2 linked regions of the Amycolatopsis mediterranei genome follow. The protein of the gene in region 1 interacts with the protein of each later gene in a pairwise test. Links are inferred from orthologs where the notes say so. Each region holds a gene or a part of one and is shown on either strand. Other genes may lie near its edges.

Region 1 (6,870 bases):
GCAACGAAGGTAACGGTGGCGTCTACGCCTACTACCTGTGCGCCAAGAAGCGCACCAGGGCGAACAACTGTCAGCGGCCGGCCGTCCGAGTAGAGCGGATCGAGGAGGGCGTAGCCGACCTGTACGAGCGCCTCCAGGTTCCGCCGGAGACCGTGACTGCCATCCGCGATGCCGTGACGGCCGAGATGGCAGCCGAGCAAGCCGAGGCCCGGCGGAGCCTCCAGCACGCCACCGAACGCAAGCGCAAGCTCGACGACGAGCGGCAGAAGCTGCTGCAGGCGCACTACGCCGGAGCGATCCCACAAGACCTGCTTGCCTCCGAGATGAAGCGCCTCACCCGGAGCCTGGTCGAGGCGGACGCCGCGATATCAGCGGCCAAGGTGTCGCAGGAAGACGTCGAGCAGGTCCTGGAGGCTGCTCTGACGGCTGCCGGACACTGCGCGAGCGCCTACATCCGCGCCACGGACAGCATCAAGCGACAGATCAACCACGGGTTCTTCGAGAAGCTGTACGTCGGTGAAGATGGCTCCATCGAGCGACACGCCCTGACCGAGCCCTTTGCCTCACTGATCCAGCTGTCCGAAATTCACCCGTTCGACGCAGTTGCAGAAAGTGAAAGCGGCATCACTAAACGTGATGCCGCTTTCACCCGACCTGTCGTCGGTGTGCGTATGAATACTTTGGTGGGCGCAGCAGGGTTCGAACCTGCGACCGCTCGGGTGTAAGCCGAGTGCTCTTCCGCTGAGCTATGCGCCCGGACGGCGGCCCGGACGACCGGACCGCCACCGCAAAGAACTCAAGCCGTCAGTTCGGCCACGGCCTTCTTCCAGCCCTGCTGGTCGCGAGCCTCACCGGGCGCGTTGACCTCGGCGAACCGGACCACGCCGGACGTGTCGATCAAGAACGTGCCGCGGACCGCCAGGCCGGCGTCGGAGTTGAAGACGCCGTACGCCTGCGCCACCTCGCCGTGGGGCCAGAAGTCGGACAGCAGGGGGAACTGGTAGCCCTCCTTCTCGGACCACGCCTTGAGGGAGAACGGCGTGTCGACCGAGACGCCCAGGATCTGGACGCCCTTGTTGTCGTAGTCCGCGAACTCGTCGCGGAGCTGGCACAGCTCGCCCGTGCAGATGCCGCTGAACGCGAAGGGGTAGAAGACCAGCAGAACCGGCTTGTCACCCCGGAACGACGACAGCTGGACCGGCTGCTTGTTGTAGTCGTTGAGCGTGAAGTCAGGGGCCTCAGAACCGACCTCGACGGTCATACCAGCGTTTCCTCTCCCGAACGGACACGTGCCTGCGACGACAACCCTATCGTGTCCGTCCGGTGGGACCGGCTCAGCGCTGCTTCGACTTCGACTTGGGAGACACCAGGCGGGTGCCGATCCAGTTCGGGCCGACACTGATGTTGGCGGTCTGGGCCAGGCCTACGGCGGGCACCGCTTCGGCGATTTCGCTCGGCTCGACGTGCCCGGGCTGTCCCGTCTTCGGGGTCAGCACCCAGATCACGCCGGTCTCCTCCAGGGGGCCCCGGGCGTCGATGAGCGCGTCGCCCAGGTCGCCGTCGTCCTCGCGCCACCAGAGCAGCACCACGTCGATGACCTCGTCGGCTTCCTCGTCGAGGATGTCCCCGCCGATCTGCTCCTCGATCGCCGCGCGGACGTCGTCGTCGACGTCCTCGTCCCAGCCGATCTCCTGGACCACCATCTCGGGCTTGATGCCGAGCCTCTCGGCGACGCTGCTCTGATCAGCGTCTCCCGCGGCGACCACTGCTTTCACTCCTCCAACTACGACGGAGCGTGGCGTCGGAGCACCCTCGGTGGGTACACCTGGGCCACACTCGGCTACCCGGTTGCCGATAGCGAACACTGGTGAAGCTCCGCGCGCAACCGTCCACACCGGATCTGTGACAACTCGTGTCGCAGGATACGGCCCGCCACACCCCGCCCGCGACGGCGTTTCGGGTGCCGGGCGCACCCGGCCTGCCACCCCTGGGAGGGTCGTCCCCTAGGGTGGGGAGGAAGTAAACGCGCGCGCGATACACCGCGCGCAGGGAGTGGCTCGACCGGGTCGGCCCATGTTACCGCCAAGTAGCGGTGCGGAAGCCGGGACGGAAGACGACGATGGAGAGTCGTAACACCCCCGCGTACGAGCAACACCGGCTGCAACTTTTCGCAAGGAGACCCCTTGGCCCCGCAGAACGACGGCGCCTCCGGCAAGGAGACCCCGGCACGCGTACGCGTCATCCGTGACGGACTGGCGGCGCACCTGCCCGACATCGACCCGGAGGAGACCGCCGAGTGGCTGGACTCCTTCGACGAGGCTCTGGCGAGGGGCGGTCAGCAGCGGGCCCGGTACCTGATGCTGCGCATCCTCGAGCGGGCCCGGGAACGGAACGTCGGCGTACCGGCCCTGACCTCGACGGACTACGTCAACACCATCCCCACCGAGAACGAGCCGTGGTTCCCCGGCGACGAGGAGATCGAGCGCCGCTACCGCGCCTACATCCGGTGGAACGCGGCGATCATGGTGCACCGCGCGCAGCGCCCGGGCGTCGGCGTCGGCGGCCACATCTCGACCTACGCCTCCTCGGCCGCGCTGTACGAGGTGGGCTTCAACCACTTCTTCCGCGGCAAGGACCACTCCGGCGGCGGCGACCAGATCTACATCCAGGGCCACGCCTCCCCCGGCATCTACGCCCGCGCGTTCCTCGAAGGCCGGCTGAGCGAGTCGCAGCTCGACGGCTTCCGCCAGGAGTTCTCGCACGCCGGCGAGGGCGGCGGCCTGCCGTCGTACCCGCACCCGCGGCTGATGCCGGAGTTCTGGGAGAACCCGACGGTGTCGATGGGCCTCGGCCCGATGAACGCCATCTACCAGGCCCGGTTCAACCGGTACCTGCGCGACCGCGGCATCAAGAACACCGACGACCAGCACATCTGGGCGTTCCTCGGCGACGGCGAGATGGACGAGGCCGAATCCCGCGGCCTGATCCACGTCGCGGCCGGTGAGGGCCTCGACAACCTGACCTTCGTGATCAACTGCAACCTGCAGCGGCTCGACGGCCCGGTGCGCGGCAACGGCAAGATCATCCAGGAGCTGGAGTCGTACTTCCGCGGCGCCGGCTGGAACGTCATCAAGGTGATCTGGGGCCGCGAGTGGGACTCGCTGCTGCACGCCGACCGCGACGGCGCCCTGGTCAACCTGATGAACGTCACCCCGGACGGTGACTACCAGACGTACAAGGCCAACGACGGCGCCTTCGTCCGCGAACACTTCTTCGGCCGCGACCCGCGGACGAAGGACCTGGTCAAGGACCTCTCCGACGCCGACATCTGGAACCTCAAGCGCGGCGGCCACGACTACCGCAAGGTGTACGCGGCCTACAAGTCGGCGCTGGAGCACCACGGCCAGCCGACGGTGATCCTGGCCCACACCATCAAGGGCTACGGCCTGGGCCCGGCGTTCGAGGGCCGCAACGCCACGCACCAGATGAAGAAGCTCACCCTCGACGACCTGAAGCTGTTCCGCGACTCGCAGCGGATCCCGATCAGCGACGAGGAGCTGGAGCGCAACCCGAAGCTGCCGCCGTACTACCACCCGGGCGCGAACTCGCCCGAGATCGAGTACATGATCGGCCGCCGCAAGGCGCTCGGCGGGTTTCTGCCGGAACGCCGTCCGAAGGCCGCGAAGGCGCTGGTCCTGCCGGGCGACAAGGTCTACGAGGGCATCCGGAAGGGCTCCGGCAAGCAGGAGGTCGCCACCACGATGGCGTTCGTCCGGCTGGTCCGCGAGCTGGCCAAGGACTCCGAGATCGGCAAGCGCGTCGTCCCGATCATCCCGGACGAGGCCCGCACCTTCGGCCTCGACTCGATGTTCCCGACGGCCAAGATCTACAACCCGCACGGCCAGACCTACACGTCGGTCGACGCGAGCCTGATGCTGGCCTACAAGGAGTCCGAGAAGGGCCAGCTGCTGCACGAGGGCATCAACGAGGCGGGCTCCACCGCGTCGTTCACCGCCGTCGGCACGTCGTACGCGACGCACGGCGAGCCGATGATCCCGATCTACATCTTCTACTCGATGTTCGGGTTCCAGCGGACCGGTGACGGCCTGTACGCCGCCGCCGACCAGATGGCCCGCGGGTTCGTCCTCGGCGCCACCGCCGGCCGAACCACCCTGACGGGTGAAGGCCTGCAGCACGCCGACGGCCACTCGCTCCTGCTCGCGGCGACCAACCCGGCCGCGGTGGCCTACGACCCGGCGTGGTCGTTCGAGATCGCGCACATCGTCAAGGACGGCCTGCGCCGGATGTACGGCGAGGCCGGCCCGGACGGCAACGGCGAGAACGTCTTCTACTACATGACGATCTACAACGAGCCGTACCAGCAGCCCGCCGAGCCGGAGAACCTCGACGTCGACGGCCTGCTGAAGGGTCTGTACAAGTACGCGGACGCGCCCGGGGGCGACGGTCCGGAGGTGCAGATCCTGGTCTCGGGCGTCACGATGCCGGACGCGCTGAAGGCGCAGAAGATGCTGGCCGAGGAGTGGGGCGTGCGGGCCGCGGTGTGGTCGGTGACGTCGTGGACCGAGCTGCGGCGCGAAGCCGTCGAGATCGACCACGACAACCTGCTCTACCCGGGCAGCGAGCCGCGCGTGCCGTACGTGACGGAGGCGCTTTCGGGGAGCAACGGCCCGGTCGTGGCGGTGTCGGACTGGATGCGCGCGGTGCCGGACCTGATCCGCCCATACGTCCCGACCGACATGCTGACGCTGGGCACGGACGGCTTCGGCTTCTCCGACACCCGGCCGGCGGCGCGGCGGAAGTTCCTGGTCGACGCCGAGTCGATCACCGTCGGGGCGCTGTCGATCCTGGCCAAGCGCGGCGAGGTCGAGCAGGCGAAGGTCCTCGAAGCGGCCACGAAGTACCGGCTCGACGACATCGCGGCCGCCGGGCCGCAGACGTCGGAGTCCGGCAACGCGTGATCAGGTGCTAGTTTCGGGACCCGGCAGACATCCGATGTCTGCCGGGTCCCGCTCGCTCGTAGTCCGTTAGGGAGTTGATCAGGGTGACGAAGCGCCGGCTGCCCAAGCCGAGTGAGCTGCAGCAGATCCTGCGGCCGAAACCGATCGTGCTGAACCCGACGGACCGGCGGCTGGCGAACGCGCACACCGTCGCCGACCTGCGGATGATCGCGCGCAAGCGCACCCCGCGGGCGGCGTTCGACTACACCGACGGGGCGGCCGAGCTGGAAGACAGCCTGCTCCGCGCCCGGCAGGCGTACCGGCGGGTCGAATTCCACCCGAACGTGCTGCGCGGGGTGTCCGATGTGGACACCACCCGCGAGATCCTCGGCCAGACCTCGGCGTTGCCGTTCGCCTTCGCCCCCACCGGTTTCACCCGGATGATGCAGCACGAGGGTGAGCGCGCGGTGGCCCGCGTCGCCGAGCGCAACGGCATCCCCGTCGGGCTCTCGACGATGGCGACGACGTCGATCGAGGACCTCGCCGAAGCCTCGCCGGGCGCCCGCAAGTGGTTCCAGCTCTACGTCTGGCGCGACCACGGCGCCGGTGAAGATCTGATGAATCGCGCATGGGCGGCGGGCTACGACACGCTGATGCTGACCGTGGACACCCCGGTCGCGGGCGCCCGGCTGCGGGACGTCCGCAACGGCCTGACCATCCCGCCGGCGCTGACCCTCAAGACCTTCCTCGACGGCGCGACGCACCCGGCGTGGTGGTTCAACCTGCTGACCACCGAGCCGCTGACGTTCGCGTCGCTGAACCAGTTCGGCGGCACGGTGGCCGAGCTGCTGAACAAACTGTTCGACCCGACGCTGAACTACGACGACCTCGACTGGGTGCGCCGCACCTGGCCGGGCAAGCTGGTGGTCAAGGGCGTCCAGAACGTCGACGACGCCCGCGACGTCGTGAAGCACGGCGCGGACGCGGTGCTGCTGTCCAACCACGGCGGCCGCCAGCTCGACCGCGCCCCGACGCCCCTAGAGCTGCTCCCGGCAGTCCTGGACGAGCTCCAGGGCGGCGCGGAGGTCTGGATCGACACGGGCATCCTGTCCGGCGGCGACATCGTGGCGGCGATCGCCCGGGGCGCCGACGCCGTCCTGATCGGCCGGGCGTTCCTGTACGGCCTGATGGCCGGCGGCGAGCGCGGGGTCCAGCGCTGCGTGGACATCCTGCGGACGGAAATGGTCCGCACGATGCAGCTGCTCGGCGTCCGCACCCTCGCCGACCTCAAGCCCTCGCACGCGACCTTGCGCTAGACCTGTGCCGCACCGCCGTCGACGAAGAACTCGGTGCCGTTGACGAAACTCGCCTCATCGGAGGCCAGGAACAGCGCCGCGGCCGCGATCTCCGCCGGGTCGCCGAGACGACCCAGCGGGACCTGCGCCACGAGGCCGTCGACCAGACCCTGCTGTTCGTCGTCGGGCACCAGGCCCAGCATGCCGGGGGTGCGCGTCGGTCCGGGACTCAGGACGTTGACCCGCGTGCCGGTGCCCTTGAGGTCGAGCGCCCAGCTTCGGGCGAAGTTGCGCACCGCCGCCTTCGTCGCCCCGTAGACGCCGAAGGCCGGCCCGGGCCGCATCGACGCCGTCGAGCCGGTGACGATGATCGAGGCGTTCTCGTTCAGCAGCGGCAGCGCCTTCTGGACGGCGAAGACGACGCCCTTGACGTTCGTTCCGAAGGTGGCGTCGAACTGTTCTTCGGTGATTTCGCCGAGCGGGGCGAAGCTCCCGCCACCGGAGTTGGCCACCACGACGTCCAGCCCGCGGCCGCGCTCGGCCACCGCGCGGTAGAGCTCGTCCAGGTCGGCCAGGTTCGCCGAATCGGCCCGCACGGCCGTCACCCCGCTGCCGAT
Region 2 (4,937 bases), 7.7 Mb from region 1 along the record:
ACCGCCAAAGGACGCCACCGCGGCCCCAGCCACCCCGCCACGATCACCATCGAGATAGAAGCAACCTTGACAACCCAACCACCGGCCTAACTGAACGGCTTTGGGGCTAGCGGGCCCGGCGGGCCAGCCGCTCCGGGTCCAGGATCAGCACGCTCTTGCCCTCGAGCCGCAGCCAGCCGCGGTGGGCGAAGTCGGCGAGCGCCTTGTTGACGGTCTCGCGCGACGCCCCGACGTACTGGGCGATCTCTTCCTGGGTCAGGTCGTGCGTGACCCGCAGCAGGCCAGCCTCCTGGCTGCCGAACCGCTGCGCGAGCTGCAGCAGCGCCCGCGCCACGCGGCCCGGGACGTCGGTGAAGATCAGCTCCGCGACCATGTTGTTCGTCCGGCGCAGGCGGCGCGCGACCACGCGCAGCAGCTGCTCGGCGATCTCCGGGCGGGTCGAGATCCACTGGCGCAGGGCCGGGCGGTCCATGGTGACCGCGCGGACCTCGGTGACCGTGGTCGCGCTCGACGTCCGGGGGCCGGGGTCGAAGATGGACAGCTCGCCGAACATGTCGGACGGGCCGAAGATGCCCAGCAGGTTCTCGCGGCCGTCGGGCGACTTGCGGCCGATCTTCACCTTGCCGGACTGGATGATGTACAGCTTGTCGCCGGGTTCACCCTCGTTGAAGATGACATGGCCGCGGGGGAACTCCACGGATTCCAAGGTCTGGGCCAGCGCCTCCGCCGCTGCCGGCTCCACACCCTGGAAAATGCCCGCACGGGCCAGGGTTTCGTCCACCTCGGGTGCCTCCTCGTCGAGAAACGATCACGCTCCCCCTTGGCTGGAGGAGCGTGACGCCGATCACTTGCGCGTCAGTCTAGGGCGTACTCCCGAGATCGCTCGCCGGACTCGCACGTGGCGGAAACGATCTCGTTCGAACGTGGAGCCTAACTCCGCACGCGACGCGCGCGTAGCCTGGCTGCCCGTCCGCCCAGCCTACGCAGCCGGAACAGCTCCAGCGCGCGGCCGATGCCGTGCCCGTAGAGCGCCCTGACCTCGTTGGGCTGCGCCTGCTCGAGGAACTCTTCGACCTCGTTCTCCTGCACCGCGACGTGCTTGAGCCTGCTCTCCACCCGCTCCATGAAGAGCGCGAAGAACATGATGACCAGGGGGACCAGGATGACGAACCAGACGGTCATGACCGGACCCCCAGACACATCCCGAAACACTCAGTGAGAAGCATGTACTCCAGATCCTCGCTCATGGCGGCCGGAAAACGCGCCGAGGTGGTGCTCTGGCGTGTCGGTCGTCCACCGGTGCAGTGCCCGGCTCGTCCGACGGCGCCCGTAGGCTATCGGGGTGCCACCTGCCACCACGAACGCCCCCTGTGAAGGCGCTGGTGAAAGCCGGTTAGCTCTGGTGAGACGCGCCAGGCGGATGAAGCGTTGCCTGGACGACGTGTATCCCGACGCCCACTGCGAGCTCGACTTCACCACACCACTGGAACTGCTGGTCGCGGTCGTGCTGTCCGCGCAGACCACCGACGTCCGGGTGAACCTCGTCACTCCCGCGCTGTTCAAGCGCTACCGGACCGCGGCCGACTACGCGGGCGCCGACCGCGCCGAGCTGGAGGAGTACCTCCGGAGCACCGGCTTCTACCGGGCGAAGGCGAACTCCGTGATGGGCCTCGGCGCGGCGCTGGTCGAGCGCTTCGACGGCGAGGTCCCGGCCAAGCTCGAGGACCTGGTCACCCTGCCCGGCGTCGGCCGCAAGACCGCCAACGTCGTCCTCGGCAACGCCTTCGACGTCCCGGGCATCACCGTCGACACCCACTTCGGCCGGCTGGTCCGGCGCTGGGGCTGGACGGCGGAGGAGGACCCGGTCAAGGTCGAGCACGCGATCGGCGAGCTGATCCCCCGCAAGGAGTGGACGATGCTCTCGCACCGGGTGATCTTCCACGGCCGCCGCGTCTGCCACGCCAAGAAGCCGGCCTGCGGCGCCTGCCCGCTGGCCAGGGACTGCCCGTCGTACGGCACCGGCCCGACCGGGTTCGACGAAGCCGCGAAGCTGGTCAAGGGCGTCGAGAAGGACCACATCTTGGCCATGGCTGCGCCTCGGTGACGAGCGTCACCAAGTGGGCGTTGGCCGCCGCCGTGCTGGCGGTGGCGCTGATCGTCGCGCTGCTGCCGCGCGGAGGTGACGACCCGGCCGCGAAGCCGGCGGGGGAGCTGGCGCCCGCCCGGTCCGCGGCGGCGCTCCAGCCGTGCCCGGCCCCGGCGGCGGCGCAGCCGGTGAAGCAGCTCGAAGGCGTCACGGCGGACTGCCTCGGCGACGGCGCGAGCGTCGACGTCGGCAAGGCCCTCGCCGGTGCTCCGGCGCTGGTCAACGTGTGGGCGTCGTGGTGCGAGCCGTGCCGGACCGAGCTGCCCGTGCTCCAGGAGTACGCGAAGCAGCCGGGTGCCGTGCGCGTGCTCGGCGTCCAGGTGCAGAGCCCGGCGAAGGACGGCCTGGACCTGCTGGCGAAGCTGGGGGTGCACCTGCCGTCGGTGTTCGACGGGGACGGCTCGAGCGGGCCCGTCCGGACGGCGCTGAAGGTGCCTTCGGCGCTCCCGGCGTCCTACTTGGTCACCGCCGGCGGTGAGGTGCGGTTCATCGCGAATCCTCGCTCGTTCGTGAACACTGACCAGGTGCGCGCGGCAGTCGAGGGGGCAAGGTGATCGGACCACTGGTCGAACCCGAGTCGGTTCCCGAGTGGCTCCGGCCGCTGGTCAAGGTGAGCGGCGAGGTCGACGCCAAGACGTTCACGCGGTTCAGCCCACCCGAAGACGCCTTTCCGCGCCCCGCCGCGGTGCTCATCCTCTTCGGCGAGCGCGAAGCCGACGGCGAGCCGGACATCCTGCTGCAGCGCCGCGCCGACACGCTGGGCTCGCACGCCGGCCAGGTCGCCTTCCCCGGCGGCGGCGCCGAGGAGGGCGACGGCGGCCCGGTCGGGACCGCGCTGCGCGAGGCCGAAGAGGAGACCGGGGTGGTCCCCGCCGGCGTCCGGCCGATCGCGGTGCTGCCGGAACTGTTCGTCCCGGTGTCCGGGTTCGCCGTGACGCCGGTGCTGGCGCACTGGGCGGAACCGTCGCCGGTGCACGCGGTCGACCCGGCCGAGACGGCGTCGGTCGCGCGCGTCGCCATCGCCGACCTGGTCGACCCGGCCAACCGGTTCACGGTCCAGAAGAAGGGCGCGCCCTGGAAGGGGCCGGCCTTCGAGGTCGGCGGCCTGTTCGTGTGGGGGTTCACCGCCGGGCTGCTGTCGGTTCTCCTGAGCCTGGGAGGCTGGGAGCGCGAATGGGACCCGGGCGACGTCCGGGACCTCGACGAGGCGCTGGCCGCGTTCCGGAAGCGAGTGGTGGAGGGGTGACGCGGTGAACTGGGTCGATGTCGTGGTGCTGCTGCTGGCCGTGCTGGCGGCGGTGTCCGGCGCATACCAGGGCGTGATCGTCGCGCTGCCGTCGCTCGTCGGCGTCGTGCTCGGGGCGGTCGCCGGGATCAAGCTCGCGCCGGTCGTGGTCTCGTTCTTCGACGACCCCGTCTGGAAGGTCGCCTTCGCGGTGGCGACCGTGGTCTTCCTGGTCGCCTTCGGCGAGGCGATCGGCGTCTACGTGGGCCGACGGCTGCGGCAGAAGATCAACCCGGACAAGCTCTCCGGCATCGACAAGACCCTCGGTGCGCTCGTGCAGGCCCTGGTCGTGTTCGTGGTGGCGTGGCTGATCGCGACGCCGCTGACCACCGTGTCCGGCCTGCCCGGGCTGGCCAAGGCGATCAACGGCTCGGTGGTGCTCGGCAAGGTCAACGACGCCATGCCGGCGGCCGCCCAGGGCTTCCCGAGCCAGCTGCGCAAGCTGCTCGACGCGTCCGGCTTCCCGTCCATCGTGGATCCGTTCCAGAAGGCGCCGACGGCGGACACCTCGCCGCCGGACCCGGCGCTGCAGCGCAGCGGGATCGTCCAGCAGCTGCACGGCAGCGTGGTCAAGATCCGCGGCAGCGCGAGTTCGTGCTCGCGGTCGCTCGAAGGCAGCGGATTCGTGATCGCGCCGCAGCGGGTGATGACGAACGCGCACGTCGTGGCGGGCACCGACACCGTCGGCATCGAGACGACCCAGGGCGACTACCCGGCCCGCGTCGTCTACTTCGACCCGGAGGTCGACATCGCGGTGCTCGCGGTGCCGCGCCTGAAGGCCGACGCGCTGCAGTTCGCGCCCGAGACGGCGGCCGCGGGCGACAGCGCGGTGGTGCTCGGCTACCCGCTCGACGGCCCGTACCGGGCGACGCCGGCGCGCGTGCGCGGCCGGATCAACCTGCGTGGCCCGGACATCTACGAGGCGAACACCGTGCAGCGGGACGTTTTCACGGTCCGCGCCGAGATCCGCAGCGGCAACTCCGGCGGCCCGATGGTGACACCGGGCGGCAAGGTCATCGGCGTCGTCTTCGGCGCGGCGGTGGAGGACCCGGAGACCGGCTTCACGCTGACGGCCGAGCAGGTGCGCGCCGAGGTCGACGCGGCGCCGTCCCAGACGACGAACGTGTCCACCGGCTCCTGCGCAGCCTAACGCCCGAACCGCAGCGCGACGCCGTCCAGCAGGGCCCGCATGCCCGACTCGAAGATGTTGTCCAAGACCAGGTCGTAGCCGGTCTCCTCGAGTTCGCGGAGCATCTTGGCGAACACGGGCCGCCCGGTGATCGTCGGCCCCATCGAGGGGAGCTGGCGGTCCATCCACTGGTCCTCGGACAGCCCGGACGAGGCCAGCGCGTGCTGCTCGCGTTCGAGGTGGATCGCGAGGCCCTGGACGTAGCTGAAGAACAGGACGTGCAGGTCGCACAGCGTCGCCGCGTCGACGCCGAGCTCGGACAAAGCCGTCAGCGCCCATTCGCCGTGCAGGCCGAGGTTGGGTAGCGGCAGCGGCCG

What was found.
Region 2: the proteins of aceE (region 1) and nth interact in binary tests that used the Escherichia coli proteins (3 or more experiments, as listed by UniProt). The link is inferred for Amycolatopsis mediterranei from one-to-one orthologs.

The regions. Positions count from the first base shown.
Region 1 is NZ_CP100416.1:2,350,025-2,356,894, reverse strand. Bases 1,806-5,179 are described here. They hold aceE (pyruvate dehydrogenase (acetyl-transferring), homodimeric type), read left to right. Parts: upstream 1,806-2,183; coding sequence 2,184-4,979; downstream 4,980-5,179. Other genes in these bases: ISP_RS11235 (alpha-hydroxy acid oxidase), read left to right, coding at 5,063-5,179. In the rest of the region: ISP_RS11260 (recombinase family protein), read left to right, coding at 1-725; ISP_RS11250 (peroxiredoxin), read right to left, coding at 797-1,261; ISP_RS11245 (DUF3052 domain-containing protein), read right to left, coding at 1,335-1,766; more of ISP_RS11235, read left to right, coding at 5,180-6,274; ISP_RS11230 (SDR family NAD(P)-dependent oxidoreductase), read right to left, coding at 6,271-6,870. UniProt on the Escherichia coli protein: Component of the pyruvate dehydrogenase (PDH) complex, that catalyzes the overall conversion of pyruvate to acetyl-CoA and CO(2).
Region 2 is NZ_CP100416.1:10,027,859-10,032,795, reverse strand. Bases 365-3,262 are described here. They hold nth (endonuclease III), read left to right. Parts: upstream 365-1,420; coding sequence 1,421-2,104; downstream 2,105-3,262. Other genes in these bases: ISP_RS45580 (NUDIX hydrolase), read left to right, coding at 2,697-3,262; ISP_RS45585 (TlpA family protein disulfide reductase), read left to right, coding at 2,101-2,700; ISP_RS45595 (hypothetical protein), read right to left, coding at 931-1,182; ISP_RS45600 (Crp/Fnr family transcriptional regulator), read right to left, coding at 365-781. In the rest of the region: more of ISP_RS45600, read right to left, coding at 107-364; more of ISP_RS45580, read left to right, coding at 3,263-3,392; ISP_RS45575 (MarP family serine protease), read left to right, coding at 3,397-4,581; ISP_RS45570 (TetR/AcrR family transcriptional regulator), read right to left, coding at 4,578-4,937. UniProt on the Escherichia coli protein: DNA repair enzyme that has both DNA N-glycosylase activity and AP-lyase activity. The DNA N-glycosylase activity releases various damaged pyrimidines from DNA by cleaving the N-glycosidic bond, leaving an AP (apurinic/apyrimidinic) site.